4 regions of the Kitasatospora sp. NPDC058243 genome follow, and region 3 is predicted to be linked to each of the others. Evidence: riboswitches for the same ligand, from Rfam matches in the RefSeq annotation. Region 3 holds a riboswitch; each other region holds the start of a gene.

Region 1 (5,430 bases), on a different contig from region 3:
CGGCGGGCACGGCCCGGTCGGCCACCGCGACCAGGCCGGCCGGGTCGGGCCCGTCGGCCAAGCCGAGCACCAGGCAGTGCGCGCCCGCCGCGGAGCGGGCGGAGCCGAGGTCCCAGAGCGCCGGGGGCCCGCTCGCGCTCTCCTCCCGGTCGACCCGCCAGCTGCCGCCGGCCCGGACCAGGTCGATCCGGCGCGGGTACACCACCGGATAGTCGTCGTACCCGGTGATCCGGACCGCCAGGTCGGCGGCGGCCGTGAGCCGCTCCGGCCCGGCGTCCGCGCCGAGCACCAGGTTGCGGTAGCCGGCCTCGATCGCCGCCGGCCCGGACCAGGAGGGCAGCGCCCGGGCCCGCGCGTCCAGCAGCGCGGCCACCTCGGCCCGCCGGTCCGCCGCCCACCCGGCCGCCGAGGGGGCCGCCGGGGCGGCCGGCGGCAGCGACAGCTGGGCCAGCCCGCCGGCCGCGAGCAGCAGCGCACCGCGCCGGGACAGCGTCCGGCGGGCGCCGCCTATCGGGTGGGGGGCGTCGGGGTCGGACGGTGCCGGGCTCAGAGCCGGACCACCCCCGCGACCGGCATCGCGTTGACGCTCTCGTAGCGGACCCTGGCGCCCGGGTAGGGGGCGTGCACGATCACCCCGCCGCCGGCGTACATCCCGACGTGGTGCATGTCCCGGTAGAAGATCACCAGGTCTCCCGGCCGCGCTTCGGAGAGGCTGACCCGCTGCCCGGCGTACGCCTGGGCCTGCGAGGTGCGCGGCAGGGTCACTCCGGCCTGCCGCCAGCTGTAGTACATCAGACCGGAGCAGTCGAAGGCGCGGGGCCCGGTGGATCCGTAGAGGTAGGGCGAGCCGATCATCCGCACCGCGGCGGCCAGTGCGGCCGCCCCGCGCTCGGAGGCGGGCGGGGCCGTGCCGAGGTCCAGCCGGTCGGTGCCCCGGGTGGCGCGTTGCTCGGCCTCCTGGGCGTCCTGGGCGGCCATCCGGGCCCGCTCGGCGACGCCCAGGCTGTTCAGCAGCCGCTGGGCCTTGGTGAGCCGCTGCTGGATCTGCTGCTTGCTGTCGGCGAGCGAGCGGCGGGCCTGGTCGAGTTCGGCGAGCTTGCCGGCGGTCTCGGTGCGGCGCTGGTCGAGTCGGCGCTGGCGGGTGGCCAGTTCGTGCAGGGTCTCCTGCTGCCGCTCGGCGGCCTGATCGAGGGTGCGGGCCCGGGACAGGTAGCCCTCCGGGTCGGTGGAGAGCATCAGCTGGACGGTCTGGGCCATGCCGCCGCCGCGGTACTCGGCGCCGGCCACGGTGGCGAGGTCGCCGCGCAACTGGTTGAGCTGGTCCTGGGCGACGGCGATCTCGCCCTGGAGGACGGTCGTCTCGCCCTGGAGGCGCTGCTGCGTCTCCAGGGCGGCGTTGTACTTCTCGGACGCCTGCTCGGCCTCGCCGTAGAGCTGTTCCACCTGCGCCTTGACGTCCTTGCGGGTGGGCGTGTCCGGCGCGGCGGGGGCGGCCTGGGCGCTGCCGCCCGCCGTCACGCCCAGGGCGGTGGTGGCGGCCGCGGTCAGCACCAGCGCACGGGCGAGCAGTTGGGGACGACGGTGCACGGGCATGGCGGCAGCGGCTCCGATCCGGCGGTGGGGCCCCGCCGCCGCACCAACGCGGGCGGCCCTGGAAGCGGAGTCCGGTGGCAGACGTTAGCGAGTCCGGGCAACCGAGTCCAAACCCCTGCCAACCCGAATATTTGACCCGTAATCGGACATCAGTCCGAGGCGCCGGAAAAGCCGCAGGCCCGGCCTTCCGTGGTGGAAGGCCGGGCCTGGGAGGGCCTGCGCGGGGATCAGACCCGCACGATGGAGGTCAGCGGCATGTTGCCGACCGCCTCGTAGCGGACCGACGCACCGGGCTTGGGCGCGTGCAGCACCTGGCCGTTGCCGGCGTAGATGCCGACGTGGTGGGCGTCCCCGTAGAAGATCAGCAGGTCGCCGGGCTGGGCCTGGGAGAGGTCGGTGCCGATCCGGGTACCGGCGTGGGCCTGCTCCTGTGAGGTGCGCGGCAGCGCCACGTCGACCTGGTTGAACGCCCAGACCATCAGGCCCGAGCAGTCGAAGGAGCCGGGGCCGGAGGCGCCGTAGACGTACGGGCTGCCGATCTTGGAGGCGGCGATGGACAGCGCCGCGGCGCCGCGCGAGCTGCCGGCGCTCGGCTTGGTGACCGGCGCGGCGGGGGCCTGCGACGCGCTCAGGTCGGTGCGGCTGTTGTCGCGGGAGGAGCGGTCGGCGGCCTGCTGGGCCGCCGCCTGCTGCTGGGCGGCCTTCGCGGCGGCGTCGGCCTTCGCCTTGGCCTCGGCGGCGGCCTTCTCCTCGGCCGCGCGGATCGCCTGGCGCTCCTGCTCGGACAGGGTGTTGAAGAGGTCCTGCGCGGCCTTGAGCTTGCCCTGGACCTCGTCCTTGGCGCTCTTCAGCTGCTGGGTGGTGGTCTCCATCTCGGCGAGCTTGCCCTGGGCCTCGGAGCGCACCTGGTCGAGCTTGCGCTGCTCGTCCTGGAGCTGCTTGAGCTGGCCCTTCTGGGTGCCGCCGGCCTGGTTCAGCGTGTCGGCCTGGCTCAGGAAGGTGTCCGGGCTGGCGGAGAACATCAGCTGGACGGTCTGCGATATGCCGCCGTTGCGGTACTGCTCGCCGGCGATCTCGGCCAGGCCGCCCTGAAGGTCGGTCACCTGCCCCTGCTGCCGCGCCACCTGGTCCTGGAGGTCGGTGACCTGCTTCTGCAGCTGCTGCTGCTTCTCCTGGGCGGCGTTGAGCTTCTCGGTCGCGACCTCGGCCTGCTCGTTGAGCTGGTCGACCTGCTCCTTGACCTGGTCCTTGGTCGGCTGCGGGTCGGCGTGGGCGCCGGACTGCGCGGACAGCGCGACGGCCGCGGCGGCGAAGCCGGTCATGATCGAGACCCGGGTGCGACTAGCGGGCTTGGGACGACGATGGGACGCCACGAAGGCGGACTCCTTCTTCCTACGCCGTCTACCGGGTGAGCTGACGGGTTCGGGCCGGAAGCGTGCCCTACGACGCCTCACGGCCGTTCCACCGGCCGACCTGGCGCCGATTCACCCCGGAGGAACGTGGTTCCCCGGCTCCGTTCGACAGCACCCCCGACTGCTGGGCTCCCCGTCGGGCAGGCACTGGGCCCGCCCCGCTGCGTCACGAACTCGACGGAAACCACCGCCGTCACCCTGGCTGGGCGATCGGGAGTGCGGTGGTTCGGGGCACGACCCTAGTAACTGAACCGTGATCCGTTCAAATCCTTGTCAGAAAAAAGACGGAAGAAGACCAAAGTTCTTTTGTGAATATGACACATAGTGATCACCGCCGTACGCAAAGCTGATCAGTCTTCACCGGGGACTCGCGCGGCGGACAAAACCCGAACGCCACCCCCGGCCGGAGGGTGGCGTGGATCACAGGCCCGGACGGGGCCCTTCGGGCGTGTCGGACCGTCAGACCCGGCGGATCGTGTTGATCGGCATCGCGTCGACCTTCATCACCTTCACCACGTCGCCGGTGTGCGGCGCGTGCACCACCATGCCGTTGCCGATGTACATCCCGACGTGGTGCCGGTCGGGGCCGTAGATGACCAGGTCGCCCGGCTGGGCCTGGTCCAGCGTGACCTTGGTGCCGACGTTGCCCTGCTCCTGCGAGGTACGCGGCAGCGAGACGCCGGCCTGGCCGTACGCCCAGACCATCAGGCCCGAGCAGTCGAAGGTGGTCGAGCCGGTGGCGCCCCACACGTACGGCGAGCCCTGCTTGCTCATCGCCTTGGCGACGGCCACGCCCGCGTAGCCGCCGGCCTGCGGGAGGCTGCCGAGGTCGGCGCGGTCGCTGCCGCGCGAGGCGCGGTCGTCCTGCTGCTGCTGGGCCCGCAGCGCGGCGCGGTCGGAGGCGCTGAGCGAGTTCAGCAGGTCCTGCGCGGCCTTGAGCTTCTGGTTGACGTCCGTCTTGGCCTGGTTCAGGTCCTTGGTGGTGGAGTCGAGCGAGGCCAGGACGGCGGCGGCCTCGGACTTCTCCTGGTCCAGCCGGCGCTGCTGGTCCAGCAGCGCCTTGAGCGCCTCGGACTCGCTGGCACTGGCCTGCTGGGCGCTGGACGCCTTCTCCAGGTAGCCGGACGGGTCCGAGGAGAGCATCAGCTGGACGGACGGGTCGATGCCGCCGGTGCGGTACTGCTCGCCCGCCACGCCGGCCAGGCCGGTCTGGAGCTGGGTCATCTCGTCCTGGCTGCGGGCCACCTTGTCCTGCAGCTGGTCGGACTGCTTGCGGAGCTGGTCGGCCCGCTCCTTGGCGCCGTTGTACTTCTCCGCCGCCTGCTCCTGGTCCTGCTGGAGCTGGTCGATCTGCGCCTTGACGTCGCTCTTGCTGGGCTGGGGCGCGGCGTGCGCGGCGACCTGCGCGGAGAGGGCGACCGCGGTCGCCGCGGCAGCGGTGAGCACGGAGACCCGGGCGCGGCTCGGCTGCTTGGGACGGCGGTGGGAGGCCAAGGGAATTGCTCCTTCTTCCATCGGCCTCACCCGATCAGGTGAGAATCCGGAAAATAGGTTTGACGCCACACCCTAGGGAAGATCCACGGGTTTTGCCACTCCCCCGAAGGCGTGAACTCCACTTCCCCCGCAGGCTTCACCGGATGTGCACACCGCCGCAAACCGGGCGCTGACCAGGCGTCATTCCGTCGCGGCAGCCGTCAGGGCCGCGCCAGCCGGTTCAGCAGCAGAACGGAGGCCACGGGGCGCGCGCCCGCCTTCCGCACGCCCTCCGCGACCTCCCGGTCGGTGGACACCACCACCACCGGACGCCCCTGCGGCTCGGCCCGCACCAGACGGCGGATCAGCTCGTCCGCGGTCTCGCCGGTCCGGCTGAACCGCACCCGCACCCCCCGCGGTGGCGCCATGATCACCGGAACGTCCAGGTCCTGCCCGTCGAACACGCAGGTGACCTCCGCCTGCGTGCGCTGGGCCAGCATCGCCAGCCCGCCCAGCAGCCGGATCCGCTGCTGCTCCAGCGGCAGCGTCGGATAGCCCGTCTTGGTCACGTTGTAGCCGTCCACCACCAGGTGCACCTGCGGGATCGCCAGCAACTGGTCCAGCAGCGCCGGATCGTCGTCGGCCAGACCGCGCCGGGCCACGTCGTGCGGCGAGGCCGCCCCCGGCACCACCGCCTCCACCAGGTCCCCCGGCCGGATCTGGGAGACCGGCAGCGCCAGCTCCCGCTGGAGCCCCTGCGCCGACTGCAGCACCGTGTCCAGCAGCAGCCGCAGCCGCATGTCCTCGACGCTGCGGCCCTCGCGGGCCGACCGGCGGCCCTGCTCGGCCGCCGTCTCCAGCTCGCCGACCCGGTGCCGCAGCCGCCGCGCCTCGGACTCCGCGGCGCCGCGCTCGGTGGCCGCCTGCGCCCTCGCGGCCTCCAGCTCGGCGG
Region 2 (5,430 bases), on a different contig from region 3:
TGGGCGAGGGCAGGATGCACGACGGCTGGCCCGAACTGACCTCGAACGCGGTGGAGCACCTGCTGTACGAGCGGCTCTACCTGTACGTCCAACCCGAACCGGAGGCGGACCCGTTCGCGTACGGCGCCGCCGTCCGGCTGCTGACCGACCACCAGCGGGCCGCCAAGCGGCTCAACGCCAAGCGCCAGGAGCGGCTGCACGCCGAGGCCGAGTGGCAGGGGGAGGTCGCGGCCGGGCTGCTGCGCCGCGCCGACCTGGTGACCTGGCCCCGGCTGTACGCGCTGCTGCTGCACGCGTACGGGGCGGACGTCACGGATCCGGAGGCGGTGCGGGAGTGGCTGACCGGCTTCCGGGAGCTGGCGCAGGAGGAGCGGCTGGCCAGGTTCGCCGCACTGGCGCAGACCGGCTGGCTGGACGAGGTGGACGAGCAGGGATGGAGCCCGACCCGGGTGATCTCGGTCGGCATGGCCACCGACGGCGCGCGCCGGCTGCTGGAGCAGGGCCTGATGCGGCGCAGCTACCGCAACCTGACCGAGCTGACCGCGCTGGGGCGGCCGATGCCGGACGAACTGGCCGGGGACTTCGGGGCGTTCGAGGAGGCGGCGGTGGAGGCCGCGCTCGACCTGTACGGGGAGTGGACGGTGCCCGGGCTGCCGCGACTGCTGGTGGAGGAGTTCCCGGACCTCGCGCCGGAGCCGGGGCAGGAGGAGATCGACGCGTACCTGGCGGGGCTGGCGCAGGAGGAGTTCGACGCCCGCCTGGAGGAGCTGGCGGGATCGGCAGTCCCGGCGGACCAGGCAGACCCGACGGACCCGACGGACCCGACGGACCCGGCGGACCCGGCGGACCAGGCTCGGGAGTGACGCGGCGAAGCCCCGGCCGCCGGTGCCTTTCGGTTCCGGCGGCCGGGGCTTCGCGGGTGCGTCAGGGGTTGAGGCCGCGCTGCTGGAACCAGGTCTCCGGGTCGACGGGGGCGCCGCCACCGGGGCGGACCTCCACGTGCAGGTGCGCGCCGGTGACGTTGCCGGTGGCGCCGACCTTGCCGATCTGCTGGCCGGAGCCGACCTTGCCGGAGCCCTTGATGATCGAGGAGAGGTGGCAGTACCAGATCTCGGTGCCGTCGGGCAGGGTCTCGACGATCCGGTAGCCGTACGAGCCGGACCAGCCGGCCGAGGTGATGGTGCCCTGGCCGACCGCGTAGACGGGGGTGCCGGTGTCGGCGGCGAAGTCCAGGCCGGTGTGCAGGTGGGCCCAGTAGCGGGCGCTCTGGCCGTAGTGGGCGGTGAGGTGGTAGTCGCGCACCGGCAGGGTGAGGGCGGCGGCCTTGGCCCGCTCGGCCTCCTCGGCGGCCCGCTTGGCCTCGGCCTCCTTGGCGGCGGCCTTGGCCTCCGCCTCCTTCGCGGCCTGGACGCGGGCGTCCTCCTCGGCGGCGGTGCGCTGGCTGTCGGCCTGCAGCTGGATGCGGGCGGCGAGCGCGAGGCCGGGGTCGGCGGAGAGGGCGACCGGGGTCTCGTCCGGGGTCTCGATGGCGGGGGCGGCGGCCGGGGTGGCGGAGGCGAAGCCGGTGGCGCCCAGGGTGGCGGCGACGGCGGTGACGCCGAGCAGCGGGGAGGTCCCACGGACCTGACGCGGCATCCGGTGCCGGTTGGTCTCGGCCTCCGGGCCCGCGTACTCGGGGCCGTCCGGGCCGGGGTGGTCGAGGAGCCGGGTACCTGCTGCGAGGCCGGCCGGGTGTGCCGGGGTGTGCGTCGACGCCACGGAGGCGCGCTCCTTTCCTTCCTTCGCGCCTACCGGGTTAGCTGACGGGTTCGGAGCAGGAAGGTCTCCTACGGCCGGGCCGGAGCCCCGCCGATTCACCCCAAGGAACGTGGTTCCCCGGCTCCCTGACCTGCCCGGAGGCCGGTCGGCGGGATTAGGCGACGGCGCACGGTGCCGTCTGGGTACGGCGTTGAGGACCGCGCTGCGTTATCAAACGTTAATCCTAGGAGGCCCTGATTCCAAGCCGTTCGCCCGGGACGACCGGAGACGGACGGGGCGCTCTGGGACGCGAAGGGCGTTTTGTCCCCCTTGGGCCCCTTGGGCACGCTTGAACACCATTGACGCCACCTCACGTGATCGGACGTCAACGGACGGCCCTTCATTCAGGCACTCCCCGCCAACCTCCCCCGCTCCACAGGGCGCGAAGGCTTGACGGCTAAGGCTATTAGCCTTAGCTTTATGGCTATCGGCAGCACCGCCGAAGCCCCGCACCGGCAGCCCCCGGAGGCCCACCATGAACGCCACCAGCGCCCCCACCACCCAGTACCTCGACGTCACCGGCGGCCGCCTCGCCTACGACGACACCCGGCAGGGCGACGGCACCCCCGTCGTGCTGCTCCCCGGAATGCTCGACACCCGCGCCGCCTACCGGCACCTCCACCCGCTGCTGGCCGCCGCCGGCCACCGGGTCATCACCATGGACCTGCGCGGCTTCGGCGAATCCTCGATCGTCTGGGACGACTACTCCCCCGCCGCCATCGCCACCGACGTCCTCGCCCTGCTCGACCACCTCGGCATCGACCGCGCCGTCCTGGTCGGCAACTCCTACACCGGCGCGACGGTCGTCAAGGCCGCCGGCGACGCCCCCGAGCGGGTCGCCGGCATCGCCCTGATCGACGCCTTCGTCGAGAACCCCCCGCCCGGCGCCCTCATGCGCGGCGCCCTCCGCGTCATGGGCACCCTGACCGTCCACTCGCCCGCCTTCTGGGGCCTCTACCACCGCAAGCTGGCCTACCCGGGCGCCAAGCCCGCCGACTTCGACACGTACGTGGCCGGACTCGTCGCCGCCATGCGCACCCCCGGCCGCAAGACCGCCACCCGCGGACACGTCGGCGGGGACTCCGCGCCCGTCGGCTGGACCGCGGCCGTCCGCTGCCCCTCGCTCGTCATCATGGGCAGCAAGGACCCCGACTTCCCCAAGCCGGAAGCCGTCGCCGACCGGCAGGCCGCCGCGCTCAACGCGCGGAAGGTCATGATCGACGGATCCGGGCACTACCCGATGGCCGACAACCCGCAGGCCACCGCCGGCGCCCTGCTGCCCTTCCTCGCCGAACTCGCCTGAGCCCCGCCCACCCCGTCCGCCCACGTCAGCCCCACCCGCCCACACGCCCCGCCCCACCCCGCCACGTACGCCTTCCACCGACGGAGAGCCCACACCATGCCCCGAGTAGGACTCACCCCCGAGCAGGTCGTCGACCACGCCCTCACCCTCATCGACGAGCAGGGCACCGACGCCCTCACCCTGGCCGCCGTCGCCGCCCGGGCCGGGGTCGCCACCCCGTCGCTGTACAAGCACGTCAGCGGCGGCCTCACCGAACTGCGGCGGCTCATCGCCGTCCGGGTCACCGAGGAACTCGCCGACCGGCTCGCCGAGGCCGCCGTCGGCCGCAGCGGGGACGACGCCGTCGCCACCGTGCTGCGCGCCTACCACGCGTACGCCACCGAGCACCCGCACCGCTACAACGCCCTCCCCCAGGCCCCGCAGCCGGACGACGACCTCACCCGCGCGGCCGGCCGGCTCGTCGGGGTGATCATCGCCGTCCTGCGGGAGTACGGCCTCGACGGCGCGGAGGCGATCCACGCCGCCCGCACCGTCCGCTCCGTCGCCCACGGCTTCGCCTCCCTCTCCATCGGCGGCGGCTTCCAGCTCGCCGAGGACCTGGCCACCACCCAGAGCCGCCTCATCACCCTCCTCACCACCGGCCTCCGCACCTGGCCCACCCCCTGAGACACCGGCCACCGCACCGGCCACCGCACCGGCCGCGGCACGACCCGCCCGGCCACCGCACCGGCCGCGGCACGACCCGCCCGGCCTCCCACGACGACGGAACGGCCAGCGCCCCGGGTGACACATGCGCGAGAAGTCGGACCCGCCGACTTCCCGTGCGGCGGGCAGGCAGCGGCCTGGGGGTGGTGGGGGTGGACGGGTTAGTGTGGCCGGGCTGACTGGTGGTCATGACAGGGGACCGCCGACCCCTTGGCGGAGGTCCACGTGCCCGCACCGATAGCGAGGGCGCGGCGGTGGTACCTGCGGCTGCTGGACGGGAACGCCCGGGCCGCGCGGTACGCGCTGGGGGTGCTGCTCGGGGTGACGGCGGTGCTGAGCGTCCTGCCGATCGTGCTGCCGTACAGCTGGCCGCCGTCGGCGCTGGTGCTGCCGCTGGTGGTCGGCGGGCTGCTGTTGCGGCGCGGGCAGCTGCTGGTGCTGGTGTGCGCGGCGCTGGCCGGCGGGGTGCTGGGGGCGGTGGTGCGGGATCCGCTCGGGGTGCGGATCGGGGTGACGCTGGTACTGGCCGCGACCGCGGTGACGGTGCTGGCCGCGAACCGGTTCCGGCACCGGCTGGGTCTGCGCGGGACGCAGGGCGATTCGATGCTGCTGGAGCTGGCCGAGCACACCCGGGCACTGGCCCGGCTTCCGGAGCGGCTGCTCGACTGGCACTTCGACAGTGCGCTGGCGCCGGCCGGCGACACCTCGTTCTCGGGTGACTTCCTGCTGTGCGCGCACCGCCCCGAGGAGGATCTGCTGGAACTGCTGCTGGTGGACGTGTCGGGCAAGGGCAGCCGGGCGGCGGCCCGCTCGACGCACCTGTCGGGCGCGTTCGCGATGCTGCTGGGGCGGGTGCCGCCGGAGGCGTTCCTGCCGGCGGCCAACGACCATCTGGTGCGGATGGGCTGGGAGGACGACTTCGCGACGGCGGTGCACCTCGCGCTGCGCCCGGCGACGGGCGACTACCTGCTGTTCAACGCCGGCCATCCGGCGCCCGCGCAGTTCCGCCGGGCGGACGGCGGCGGCTGGGCGCGGTCGGGGCACGGCGGTCCGGCGCTGGGGCTGGTGTCGGGCGCGCTGTACCCGGCGGTGTCGGGGCGGCTGCGGCGGGGCGATTCGCTGCTGCTGTTCAGTGACGGCCTGGTGGAGGTGCCGGGTCGGGATCTGGACGAGGGGGTGGGCCGGCTGCTGGCGGCGGCCGAGCCGGTGGTGCGGCCGTGGCGGACGCAGCAGCAGCTCACCCGGGGTGCGGCGGAGCGGCTGGTCCGGACGGTGGCGCGGGACGCGGCGGACGACCGGACGCTGGTGCTGGTGCGCCGTCTGGGTCACCATTCACCCGCTTCAGCACCCGCTTGAGAAATAAGGTATGAAGAATTAAGTGCCCGTTCGGGCACCCAGAGGGCACCCACCCCCCGAGAGCGGAAAGGCCGGGTATCCGATGGACCTGACCTCGCCGTGGGTTCCCCCCTCCGAGGACGAGAGCCGGACGCCGCGCAGCAGTCCCACCACCCGCAGCCCCATGCGGTGCGTGCGCTTACTTCTCGGCTGCACCAGCGCCGCCGAACTGCTCGGCACCGTCCTCGCCGAGGGGCCGGGCTGGATCACCGGCGAGGGTTCCGCGCTCT
Region 3 (5,430 bases):
GCCGCGGGCCAGGTAGTCGCGCAGGACGAGTTCGACGGCGTCCTGCGGGTTCTTGGTGCCGGAGAGCATCATCGCGTCGATCGCGAGGTTGGCGTCGAGTGTGACGGTGACCTGGGCCATGGTGACTCCTCCTCGGGTGCCGGAGCAGCAGCATGCCCGCTGGGGGCGGGCTTTGACCATGGCCTCGGGCGGTCCTGCCCGGCGGTCTGCCGGCGGCCTTCCTACGGCGCCGGGCGACCGCCGGGGCGGGCGGCGACTGACAGATAACAGATGATGAAATCTGTTATCTGAAATCTGTTATCTGTCAGCCGTCAGTTGTCAGCTGTCACCCGCGGGTCGTGCTCAGACCCGGCCGGCGAAGTCCGGCGCCCAGTTGGCGACGGTCTGCAGGCGCACGCCCGAGCTCGGGTTGGCGGCCTCGACGTACTGGCCGCCGCCGATGTAGATCGCGACGTGGTAGACGCCGGAGTTCTGGCCGTTGTTGGACCAGAACAGCAGGTCGCCCGCCTGCAGGCTGTCCAGCGAGACGCGGGTGCTGGCGGCGGCCTGGTCGGCGGCGACGCGCGGGACGGAGACGCCCGCGGCGCGCAGCGCGGCCTGGGTCAGGCCGGAGCAGTCCCAACCGCCGTTGCCGGTACCGCCGTAGACGTACGCCTGGCCGACCTTCGACTGGGCGAAGGAGACCGCGGCGGCCATGCTGCCGGTGGCGGCCGGGGTCTGAGCGGGGGTCTGCGCCTGGGCGGCCGGCTTGGAAGCCGGCTTGGCGGCCGGGGCCGGGGCCGGGGCCGGGGCCGGGGCCGGGGCCTGCGGCTGGGCGGTCGGCTTGGCGTTCACGGCGGCGCCGTTGGAGGTCTGGCCGGACTTCTGCGAGCGGTCGAACCAGGTGAAGTCCGAGCCGGACTGGTCGGTCTGAGCCGACTGCTGGGCCTGGCCGCCGTCCTTGAACGAGAGGCGCTGGCCCGGGTAGATGGTGTCCGGACCCTCGGTCAGGGTGCCGCGGTTGAGCTCGTACAGCCGCTGCCAGCCGCCCTGGAGGTTGTGCTTGTCGGCGATCGAGGACAGCCAGTCGCCGGAGGTGACGGTGTAGTCGTCGCCCTGGGGCTGGGCGCTGTTCTGGGCCTGGTTCTGGCCCTTCTGCGCCGAGGTGCCGTTGGCGGAGTCGGCGGGGGCCTGTGCCTGGTCCTGGGCCGGTGCGGCCGGCTTGGCGGGCTTCGCGGCCGGGGTGGCCGGGGTGGCCGGGGCCTGGCTCTGTGCGGGCTTCGCGGCCGGGGTGGCCGGGGCCTGGCTCTGTGCGGGCTTGGCGGCCGGGGTGGCCGGGGTGGCCGGCTTCGCGGCGGGCTTGGTGGCGGTCGAGCTGGCAGCCGAGCCGGTGGTCGAGCCGGCCGAGGTGTCGACGGTGGCCGGGGTGCCGCCCTTGGTCAGGCCGGCCTGGACCGAGCACACCGGCCAGGCGCCGGGGCCCTGCGAGGCGAGGACCTTCTCGGCGACGGCGATCTGCTGGTCCTTGGTGGCCTGGTTGGCCTGGGGGGCGTACGCGGTGCCGCCGAAGGCGGCCCAGGTGCTGGAGGTGAACTGCAGGCCGCCGTAGAAGCCGTTGCCGGTGTTGATGCTCCAGTTGCCGGTGCTCTCGCACTGGGCGACCTTGTCCCAGGTGGCGACGGAGGCGGCGGAGGCGGTGCCGGAGGTGAGGCAGGGGATGGTGAGGCCGACGCCCGCGACGCCGATGGCGGCGATCACGCGTCGGGTACGACTGGACAGACGGGTGCCGTTGGTGGGCAGCATGAAGACGCAGTCCTCTCCCACGCCTGCGAGGTGAGCTGTCGGATTCGGGCTGGAGTTGCCCGGCCGCGCTGTGGGCGCGGCTTCACCCCTAGCCCTGGATCGTTCCGGGGAACGGTCCGGGGCGACTTACCTGTGGGTCCCCCGCTCCTGCCGTGGTGCGTTTTCGCGCTGCCAGGACATCCGACGGCAGGACTCGGCGTCGCGGATGAACTGGGTTCGTGTGGCCACGAACGGGGAGCACGTTAAGCAGACTTAAGTTCAAACTGCAAACACCTGTGACGCGCATCACGGTTTGGCGAGAACGGTCGTTCCCCTCGCTCGCCATGATCGAAAATGGCCGATTTCCGGCAATGCCGCGAAGGGCGTGCGCAACTGTCTGTGCTTCAGGAGGCGGGTGGCGGCGGGTCGGGTCCCCCGGGGCCCGCCCGCCGAGAAGGAGGTGCGTCCACACTGTGGCCGTCGGGGGATGGATCGAGCGGCGGCGAACAAATGCGGATAGAACGGACATCACACCTATTCGCCCCTTAACTCCCTTACGGGGCAAGCAGGAAGGGCCCGGAACGTAGCCGTTCCGGGCCCTTCACGCGTGCGGTGACCGCTACTGGCCGACCGACTCCTCGGTGGCGGTGCGAGCGGCGTGGGCGGCGTGACCGCCCCGGCCGGAGTGGTCGGCGTGCGCGCCCTCGGCGGCCTCCGCCGCCTCGGCCTCGGCCTGCGCCAGGGCCTCGGGGGAGGGTGCCGGCAGCGCGGCCAGGTAGGTGGCGGCGATCAGCTGGCCGACCGTCGGGTAGGCGCCCAGCGGCGCCGCGGACGGGCAGCCGGTCTCCTCGGCGGCCGTGGCGAGCAGTTCGGAGTCGGCCTCCGGCCCGATCACCAGCGGTGCCAGCGCCGGGCGCTGGGAGCCGGTCTCCTTGAGGTGGTTGACGGCCGCGGCGACCGAGCCCGGCACGTCGAGCGCGGCGGGCACGACCGGGACGGCCAGCCGGGCCGCCAGCAGGACACCGGTGATGCCGGCCGCGGCAGCGGCCTCCTCGCCGCCGACGGTGGTCAGCACGACGCCGTCCGCGGCGGTCGCGATGGCGAACAGCCGGGCCCGGTCGGCGCGTGCCAGGCCGGCCTCGGACAGGCGCACGTGCACGGCCTCGGCGAGCAGCGGGTGCGGGCCGAGCACGTCGGTGACGGGGGCTCCGTACTCCGCGGCGAGGGCGTGAAGTTCGGTCAGGAATCCGTGCGGGCCGGGTACCAGCGGCACCAGGACCGGCGCGGGCAGGCCGGCCTCGGCGGCCATGGCCAGCAGTTCGGCGACGGTGCGGTCGTCACTGTCGACCCCCTGGGCGGCTTCGCCCGGGAGGTAGCCGACGGCGGTCTGGATGCCGCTCTGCTCGCTGCGGACGATCGACAGCAGCTCCTCGACGACCGAGCGGGACTCGGGCCCGGCGGTCGCGGGCACGGCGAGCACCAGGGCCGGGGAGCCGGCCGGGATCTCGGGGCGCTCGGGGCGGCGGTGGCGCCCCCGCGCACGGGAGCCTGGAGTGCGGACGGGCAGTGGCGCGCCCGGGATGGCTGCGGTGCTCATGCCGGAGATCGTAGGACATCGGCCCGTCAGGCCTGCATTCGGCTGCCGTTCGAGTTTCACGTGGTCATGGCGGGTGTGCCGCGTTCCCGCCGTGTCCGTCCGGGCGGTTTGCCCGCAATCCGGACATATCTCACCCAGCCTTCGAGCGATCACCGCTCGTAGCCCTGACGTGTCCGACGGGGCGTCGAGTTGCCTGTGTGGCGCGTGAGATGTCTCACAGCCAGGAGGTCGCCTGACGGAGCGTCACGGCAGCGCGACTCCGGGCGTCTGAAGATCAACATTCAGCGGGGAACCGCTCACGGCCGGTTATCGAGAATCTGGCGATTCACTCGGCTATGTCCGTTTACGTACCGTCAGGAGAAGGGCCCGTGAAGAGTTCGGAACTGCCGGTGAAAGGCCTCGTGCACCTGCAATGTCCCGTGCTGATGCACGTGCACAGCAGCTATCATCGCGTCAAGTGAGGCGTTGTGCCGGGCCGGTACGGGGCCGGTCCGTTCGTTCGGCGGGTGCCGGGAGCGCCGCGCTGGACGACCACTCCGGAGCTCTTCGGGAGATTTCTATGCACGACTCGCAGGACACGCACGGCTCGTACGACACCTACAACGGGATGGCGGCCGCCGACCTCAAGGGGGTTCTCTGGCAGAAGAGCCTGCACAGCAACTCCCAGGGGAACTGCGTCGAGTTCGCGGCCCTGCCGGGGGGCGATGTGGCGATGCGCAACTCGCGCTTCCCGGAAGGGCCGGCGCTCATCTACACCCGGGCCGAGATCGCCGCCCTGCTGCTGGGGGCCAAGGACGGGGAGTTCGACCACCTGGCGGTCTGACCGGCCGCCGTCCTGCCATCGGGGGGCCGTCGTGGGTGCTGACACCGCGACGGCCTTTGTCTTGTCCGGGGCCGGTCCGGGGCCACGCGACGGGCGTTCTCCCGACGGGCGCTCTCGCGGCCGACCGCGCGCAGGCGCGGCGGGTGGTCCCGCGCACGGTTGGGGGCCCGGACGGGGGTCGGGCCGCCGGGGTGTCCGGCCGTCAGTCCGGCCGGCTCGTCCGGGGGGCCGGCCCGGCAATCGTCGTGGGAATCGTCCTGAGGACTGAGCCGGAGCCCGTGGCGCACCTGCGCCAGGCCCGTCGAGCCGCCCCGCGGAGCCCGGGGTGCGGTCCTCCCGGGGCCTCCCTCGGCCGGCCGCGCGCCGCCTGGCGCTAGGCCGAGCGCCGGTGCCGTCCACCGAGTTCGGAACCGGTGGCCGGCTCCGCCTCGAACAGGGCCCAGACCACCTTGCCGCTGCCCAGCGGGTGCCAACCCCAGGAGCGGCTGAAGGACTCCACCAGGTGCAGTCCGCGGCCGGACTCGGCGACGAAGTCCGCCTCCCGGGCGACCGGGCCGATGCAGCTCGGGTCGCTCACCGCGCAGACCACCTGGGGAGAGCGGTGGACCAGGCTTATTCGGATCGGCAGTCGGCCCTCGGGGGTCGGCTGTATGGGAAAGTCGTACTCGCCCTGGGCGCCACCCGCAGGGTCGGGTCGTGCGCCGATCGCATGCCGCAGTGCGTTGGTCACCAGCTCCGAGGCCACCAGCGCGACGTCGTCGAACAGCTCCATCAGGCCCCAGCGCTGAAGAGAGGTTCTGGCGAAGTCGCGCGCGGTTCTGACGGCTTCGAAGCGAGGAGCGAGCGTACAGGTGACCACATGGGGGTCAACCGCCAAAGCCGTACCGGTGCTCATGAAGAGCTCCTCCCATAAGGGGGCGGACACGGCTGGACCCGCCGGGGTCATGCCGGTCACCTCCGACTCGCTCGGCCGCTCGGCCGCCCCCTCGACCAGCGCGCGCGCACACGATCCCCCGGTGGCGCGGGGGAACGCTGCCGGGTCGGTGCACGGAGTCGCGCGTGGGGTCGACGCGGAGCCCGCGGGATTGCCAGGGATGTGCAGGTGCACGTGCACCATGGTGGTGTGCGCTCACTGCAGATGCAAGAGTCGATTCACGTGCAGTCGCACTATTGGCATATGCAAGCGCCGGATGCACGTGCATCCTGGTGTGTGGAGTGTGGAACTGATAGGAACATCCGTCAGTATCGG
Region 4 (5,430 bases), on a different contig from region 3:
AGTTCGGTGGCGAGGTCCTCGGCGACGCCGGCCCGCTGGTCGGCGATCAGCACTCCGGCGGCTCCGGCGGCGGCGAACCGGCGGGCGAGCTCGGCTCCCGATCCGCCGTCGAGTACCGCGATGACGACGACTGACCCGCTGACCCGCATGGTCTGCTCCTCCCTGTGGGCGACACCGCACCGGCGCCCACGATTTCTGCGGAGGATCGTAGGCAGGTCCTGACCCTCCGCAACAGGGATTACCCCTCAGGTGACCAGGGTCACGCCCGCCACCCGGCCAAGAGCTGTCCAAGAGCTGTCCACGGACCGTCCACGGACCGTCCACGAGGCGTCCACGGAGCGTTGGCGGGCCGTCCGCCGGGTGTCGACGATCCGGCCCCGCCGGTCGGGGTCGCCGGAGGCGGTGCGGCCCCGACCCACCGGATACGGTCGACGCATGCCAGTGCAGCCCGACCCCGCCGCCCCGCAGCTCTTCACCTGGGAGTTCGCCACCGATCCGTACCCCGCCTACGCCTGGTTGCGCGAGCACGCCCCGGTGCACCGCACGACGCTGCCGAGCGGGGTGGAGGCCTGGTTGGTGACCCGCTACGCGGACGCGCGGCAGGCGCTGGCGGACAGCAGGCTGTCGAAGAACCCGGCGCACCACAGCGAGCAGGCGCACCGCACCGGGCGGGTGGGAATTCCGGGGGAGCGCCAGGCGGACTTGATGACGCATCTGCTGAACATCGACCCGCCGGACCACACCCGGCTGCGCCGGCTGGTGTCGAAGGCGTTCACGCCGCGCCGGGTGGCGGAGTTCGAGCCGCGGGTGCAGCAGCTCACGGACCGGCTGATCGACGGCTTCGCGCAGCGCGGTTCGGCGGACCTGATCCACGAGTTCGCGTTCCCGCTCCCCATCTACGCGATCTGCGACCTGCTGGGCGTGCCGGCCGAGGACCAGGACGACTTCCGGGACTGGGCCGGGATGATGCTGCGACACACGAAGCCGGGCCACGGCGGCGGCCAACGCGGCGGCGTGGGGCGGGCGGTGAAGCGGATGCGGGCGTACCTGCTGGAGCTGATCCACCGCAAGCGGGCGGATCCGGGCGAGGACCTGATCTCGGGCCTGATCCGGGCGAGCGACCACGGCGAGCACCTGAACGAGAACGAGGCCGCCGCGATGGCGTTCATCCTCCTGTTCGCGGGGTTCGAGACGACCGTCAACCTGATCGGCAACGGCACGTACGCGCTGCTGCGCAACCCGGAGCAGCGCAGGCTGCTGCAGGAGTCGGTGGTGCGCGGCGAGACGGCGCTGCTGGACACCGGGATCGAGGAACTCCTGCGCTACGACGGGCCGGTGGAGATGGCGACGTGGCGCTTCGCGACGCGGCCGCTGTCGATCGGCGGGGTGGACATCCCGGTGGGCGATCCGGTGCTGGTGGTGCTGGCCGCGGCGGATCGCGATCCGGCCAGGTTCGCGGACGAGAACACCCTGGACCTGGCCCGCACGGACAATCCGCACCTGGGTTTCGGCCACGGGATCCACTACTGCATCGGCGCCCCGCTGGCCCGCCTGGAGGGGCGGAGCGCACTGACCACGCTGCTTTCCCGGCTGCCGGACCTGCGGCTCGCGGAAAACCCGGAGAACCTGCGCTGGCGGGGCGGCCTGATCATGCGTGGCCTGCGGGAACTCCCGGTCGAATTCACTCCGGAGGCCCGCTCTCCGCACACGCCGGTCACGCCGGCCGACGCTCCGACACGCTGACGGCGCGTCTCCGGCGGGTCGTGGAGCCAGGTCTGAACCCGCATTAATCCGGACATACCGCCGCCGTTGGTAGGCGATTGACCACGCGCCGTAATTTGTGTGTGATATCGGTGATATGAGCTTGTTATTGGTCTGATGATCTGTCTACTCTCCCTGGAGTTCGCAGCTGCGGACCTCGTGCGCGGAACGCCGAATCCTGCCCGCCGCGTCACGGGAAACCGACCAGACCCTGGGCAGGGGCGGGGGAACCAGGTTTGTTGCCGTTCCCCAACGGCTTGGGGTGAAGCCGCCCGAGCGGAATCGTTTCCGCTTTCGGCGGCCGGGCCACCTCCCGGTCCGAACCCGACAGCTCACCTCGCAGGCGTGCGGAGAGGGACCTCGTCATGCTGTTCGTTGGAACTGGCCGCCACCGTCGTCGCACCCAGACCGAGAAGGCCATCGCCGTCGCCGGTGTGGCCGGCGTCGGACTCGCGATGCCGCTCCTCACCGCCACCGGCGCCTCCGCCGCCCCGGCCTCCACCTGGGACGCCGTCGCCCAGTGCGAGAGCGGCGGCAACTGGAGCATCAACACCGGCAACGGCTTCTCCGGCGGCCTGCAGTTCACGCCCAGCACCTGGAAGGCGTACGGCGGCACCTCCTACGCCCCGCAGGCCAACCAGGCCAGCAAGGCGCAGCAGATCTCGGTCGCCGAGAAGGTGCTGGCCTCGCAGGGCCCGGGCGCCTGGCCCGTCTGCTCCCAGAAGGCCGGTCTGAGCAAGGGCGGCGCCCCGGCCTCCGTGGACACCTCCACGGACGCCAAGCCCGCCAAGCAGTCCGCCGCCAAGCCGACCCAGCAGGCGCAGACCCCGAAGCCCGCCCAGCAGCCGGTCCAGCAGGCCGCCCCGAAGCCGGCCGCCCAGCAGCCCGTCCAGCAGGCCCCGCAGCAGACGCAGCCGCAGACCCAGGGCTTCTCCGGCAAGGCCGGCTGGGACGCCGACGCGAAGGTGTACTGGTACCAGAACAACGGCGCCTGGTACTGGACCAGCCACCAGAGCGTCTACCAGCAGTACGCGGGCCAGCCCGCCGCCCAGCCGCAGTACGCGCCCCGCGCCGCGCAGCCCGCACAGTCCGCCCCGGCCGCGCAGCCCGCCGCCGCGCAGGGCGGTCACGACTACACCGTCCGGGCCGGCGACACGCTGTCGACGATCGCCGCCGCCCAGGGCGTGTCCGGCGGCTGGCATTCGGTGTACGACGGCAACCGCGGCACCGTCGGCGGCAACCCCAACCTGATCATGCCCGGCCAGGTGCTGCACCTCGGCTGAGCGGCCCGGGCCCTGAGCGGCCCGCGCCCTGCGGGCGAAGGGGGACGGGCGCCGTCCCCCTTCGCCCGCATTCCCCCGTATTCGCCCGCTTCGATCAGGCAAGCAGGTGAACTACTGGTGGGTAGCCGGGCCACACGCTGAGACGGGACCGAGGCCAGCGCGGCCCCGGGGGCCGGGGCGGTTAGGCTCTGGTCGTAACGACTCCGCAATCGTCCCGCCGGCAGCACCCAACGTCAGCCGGACCCTGCTTCCGCAAGGAGATGCCTCGTGCCGTCCATCGATGTCGTCGTAGCCCGTGAGATTCTCGACTCGCGTGGCAACCCCACGGTCGAGGTCGAGGTCGGCCTCGACGACGGCAGCACCGGTCGTGCCGCTGTCCCGTCGGGTGCCTCCACCGGCGCCTTCGAGGCGCTGGAGCTGCGCGACGGTGACAAGAACCGTTACTTCGGCAAGGGCGTGGAGAAGGCCGTCCTGGCCGTCATCGAGCAGATCGGCCCGGAGCTGGTCGGCTACGACGCCACCGAGCAGCGCCTGATCGACCAGGCCATGCTCGACCTGGACGCCACCCCGGACAAGTCCTCGCTCGGCGCCAACGCGATCCTGGGCGTCTCGCTGGCCGTGGCGCACGCCGCCTCCGAGGCCAGCGACCTGCCGCTGTTCCGCTACCTGGGCGGCCCGAACGCGCACGTGCTGCCCGTTCCGATGATGAACATCCTCAACGGCGGTTCGCACGCGGACTCCAACGTCGACATCCAGGAGTTCATGATCGCCCCGATCGGCGCGGAGTCCTTCTCCGAGGCCGTCCGCTGGGGCGTCGAGGTCTACCACACCCTCAAGGGCGTGCTGAAGGAGCGCGGCCTGTCCACCGGCCTCGGCGACGAGGGCGGCTTCGCGCCGAACCTGGACAGCAACCGCGAGGCCCTGGACCTCATCACCGAGGCCATCCAGAAGGCCGGCTACGTGCCCGGCCGCGACATCGCGCTCGCCCTGGACGTCGCCGCGTCCGAGTTCTACGAGGACGGCGCCTACCAGTTCGAGGGCAAGGCCATCTCCGCCGCCGAGCTCATCGAGTACTACGCCGAGCTGGTCGACGCCTACCCGCTGGTCTCCATCGAGGACCCGCTGGACGAGTCGGACTGGGACGGCTGGAAGGCCATGACCGTCAAGCTGGGCGACAAGGTCCAGCTGGTCGGCGACGACCTGTTCGTCACCAACCCGGCCCGCCTGGCCAGGGGCATCGAGACCGGCACCGCCAACGCGCTGCTGGTGAAGGTGAACCAGATCGGCTCGCTGACCGAGACCCTGGACGCCGTCGAGCTGGCCCAGCGCAACGGCTACCGCTGCATGATGTCGCACCGCTCCGGCGAGACCGAGGACGTCACCATCGCCGACCTGGCCGTCGCCACCAACTGCGGCCAGATCAAGACCGGCGCCCCGGCCCGCTCCGAGCGCGTCGCCAAGTACAACCAGCTGCTGCGCATCGAGGAGATCCTCGACGACGCCGCCGAGTACGCCGGCCGCGGCGCCTTCCCGCGCTTCCGTTCCGCGGAATAGCAAGCACAGCCGCTCCGCGGAATAGCAAGCACAGCCGCTCTGCGGAGTAGCAAGCACAGCCGCTCTGCGGAGTAGCAAGCTCAGCCGCTCCGCGGAGCAGCAGGCTCAGCCGTTCCTCGGAGCGGCGAGCACGGTCGCTCCGCCGACCGGTGAGCACGCCTGACCGGTGCCCCGCCGTTCACCCCGTAGGGTGGACGGCGGGGCACCGTCGCGACCAGGAGGGGAACGGGAGATGGCAGGCTGGAGGATCCCGGGCTTGGCGGCCCGGCCTCGCTTCACGAGCCGGGCGACCGTCCTCGTCCTGGTGCTCTGCTCGCTGGTGGCGATCCTCGCCTACCCGACGCGGCAGTTCATCTCCCAGCGCGCCGAGATCTCCGCCCAGCAGGCGAAGGCCGACCGCTCCCGCCAGCAGGTCGAGCAGCTGCGCCGGGAGAAGGCCCGCTGGCAGGACCCCGAGTACGTCAAGGCGCAGGCCCGCGCCCGGCTGCACTACGCGATGCCGGGGGAGACCCCGTACATCGCGGTGGATCCGGCCGGTCCGGCCGCCGCCCGGCCCTCGGCGTCCGCCACCGGTTCCGCTGCCGCCGCCGGCTCGGCCGCCTCCGACGGCTCGGCCGCCTCCGACGGCGCGTCCGGCGGCTCGGCGCGGGCTGCCAAGCCCTGGTACGCCAGCATCTGGGACTCGGTCGACGCCGCCGACACCACCGACGCCGCCGCCCCGGCCCCCGCCTCCCCCCGTCCGCTCCCACCGTCCCCCGCTGGAGACACCTCCCCCCATGACCACTGAGAACCACCCCGCCGTCTCCGACGCCGACGTCGCCGCCATCGCCGC

Evidence for each region. Region 3 has a riboswitch for cyclic di-AMP ahead of ACFVX9_RS10990 (transglycosylase family protein). Riboswitches for the same ligand answer to the same signal wherever they lie in the genome.
Region 1: another riboswitch for cyclic di-AMP. It lies ahead of ACFVX9_RS09255 (NlpC/P60 family protein); the one in region 3 lies ahead of ACFVX9_RS10990 (transglycosylase family protein).
Region 2: another riboswitch for cyclic di-AMP. It lies ahead of ACFVX9_RS26475 (M23 family metallopeptidase); the one in region 3 lies ahead of ACFVX9_RS10990 (transglycosylase family protein).
Region 4: another riboswitch for cyclic di-AMP. It lies ahead of ACFVX9_RS34055 (transglycosylase family protein); the one in region 3 lies ahead of ACFVX9_RS10990 (transglycosylase family protein).

The regions. Positions count from the first base shown of each region.
Region 1 covers NZ_JBHVWW010000009.1:85,284-90,713, forward strand. The annotation lists gene ACFVX9_RS09245 (hypothetical protein) at 1-373, opposite strand, end outside; gene ACFVX9_RS09250 (NlpC/P60 family protein) at 547-1,593, opposite strand; gene ACFVX9_RS09255 (NlpC/P60 family protein) at 1,821-2,966, opposite strand; cyclic di-AMP (ydaO/yuaA leader) riboswitch at 2,977-3,126, opposite strand; gene ACFVX9_RS09260 (NlpC/P60 family protein) at 3,465-4,499, opposite strand; gene ACFVX9_RS09265 (NYN domain-containing protein) at 4,700-5,430, opposite strand, start outside.
Region 2 covers NZ_JBHVWW010000046.1:43,681-49,110, reverse strand. The annotation lists gene ACFVX9_RS26480 (hypothetical protein) at 1-863, shown strand, start outside; gene ACFVX9_RS26475 (M23 family metallopeptidase) at 925-1,758, opposite strand; cyclic di-AMP (ydaO/yuaA leader) riboswitch at 1,771-1,929, opposite strand; gene ACFVX9_RS26470 (alpha/beta fold hydrolase) at 2,273-3,100, shown strand; gene ACFVX9_RS26465 (TetR/AcrR family transcriptional regulator) at 3,197-3,766, shown strand; gene ACFVX9_RS26460 (PP2C family protein-serine/threonine phosphatase) at 4,031-5,161, shown strand; gene ACFVX9_RS26455 (SpoIIE family protein phosphatase) at 5,334-5,430, shown strand, end outside.
Region 3 covers NZ_JBHVWW010000011.1:146,609-152,038, forward strand. The annotation lists gene ACFVX9_RS10985 (hypothetical protein) at 1-120, opposite strand, end outside; gene ACFVX9_RS10990 (transglycosylase family protein) at 343-1,803, opposite strand; cyclic di-AMP (ydaO/yuaA leader) riboswitch at 1,790-1,950, opposite strand; gene ACFVX9_RS10995 (hypothetical protein) at 2,381-3,358, opposite strand; gene ACFVX9_RS11000 (DUF397 domain-containing protein) at 3,918-4,181, shown strand; gene ACFVX9_RS11005 (ATP-binding protein) at 4,555-5,076, opposite strand.
Region 4 covers NZ_JBHVWW010000076.1:8,561-13,990, forward strand. The annotation lists gene ACFVX9_RS34045 (SDR family NAD(P)-dependent oxidoreductase) at 1-149, opposite strand, end outside; gene ACFVX9_RS34050 (cytochrome P450) at 436-1,743, shown strand; cyclic di-AMP (ydaO/yuaA leader) riboswitch at 1,954-2,121, shown strand; gene ACFVX9_RS34055 (transglycosylase family protein) at 2,127-3,044, shown strand; gene eno (phosphopyruvate hydratase) at 3,312-4,598, shown strand; gene ACFVX9_RS34065 (septum formation initiator family protein) at 4,855-5,385, shown strand; gene ACFVX9_RS34070 (DUF501 domain-containing protein) at 5,357-5,430, shown strand, end outside.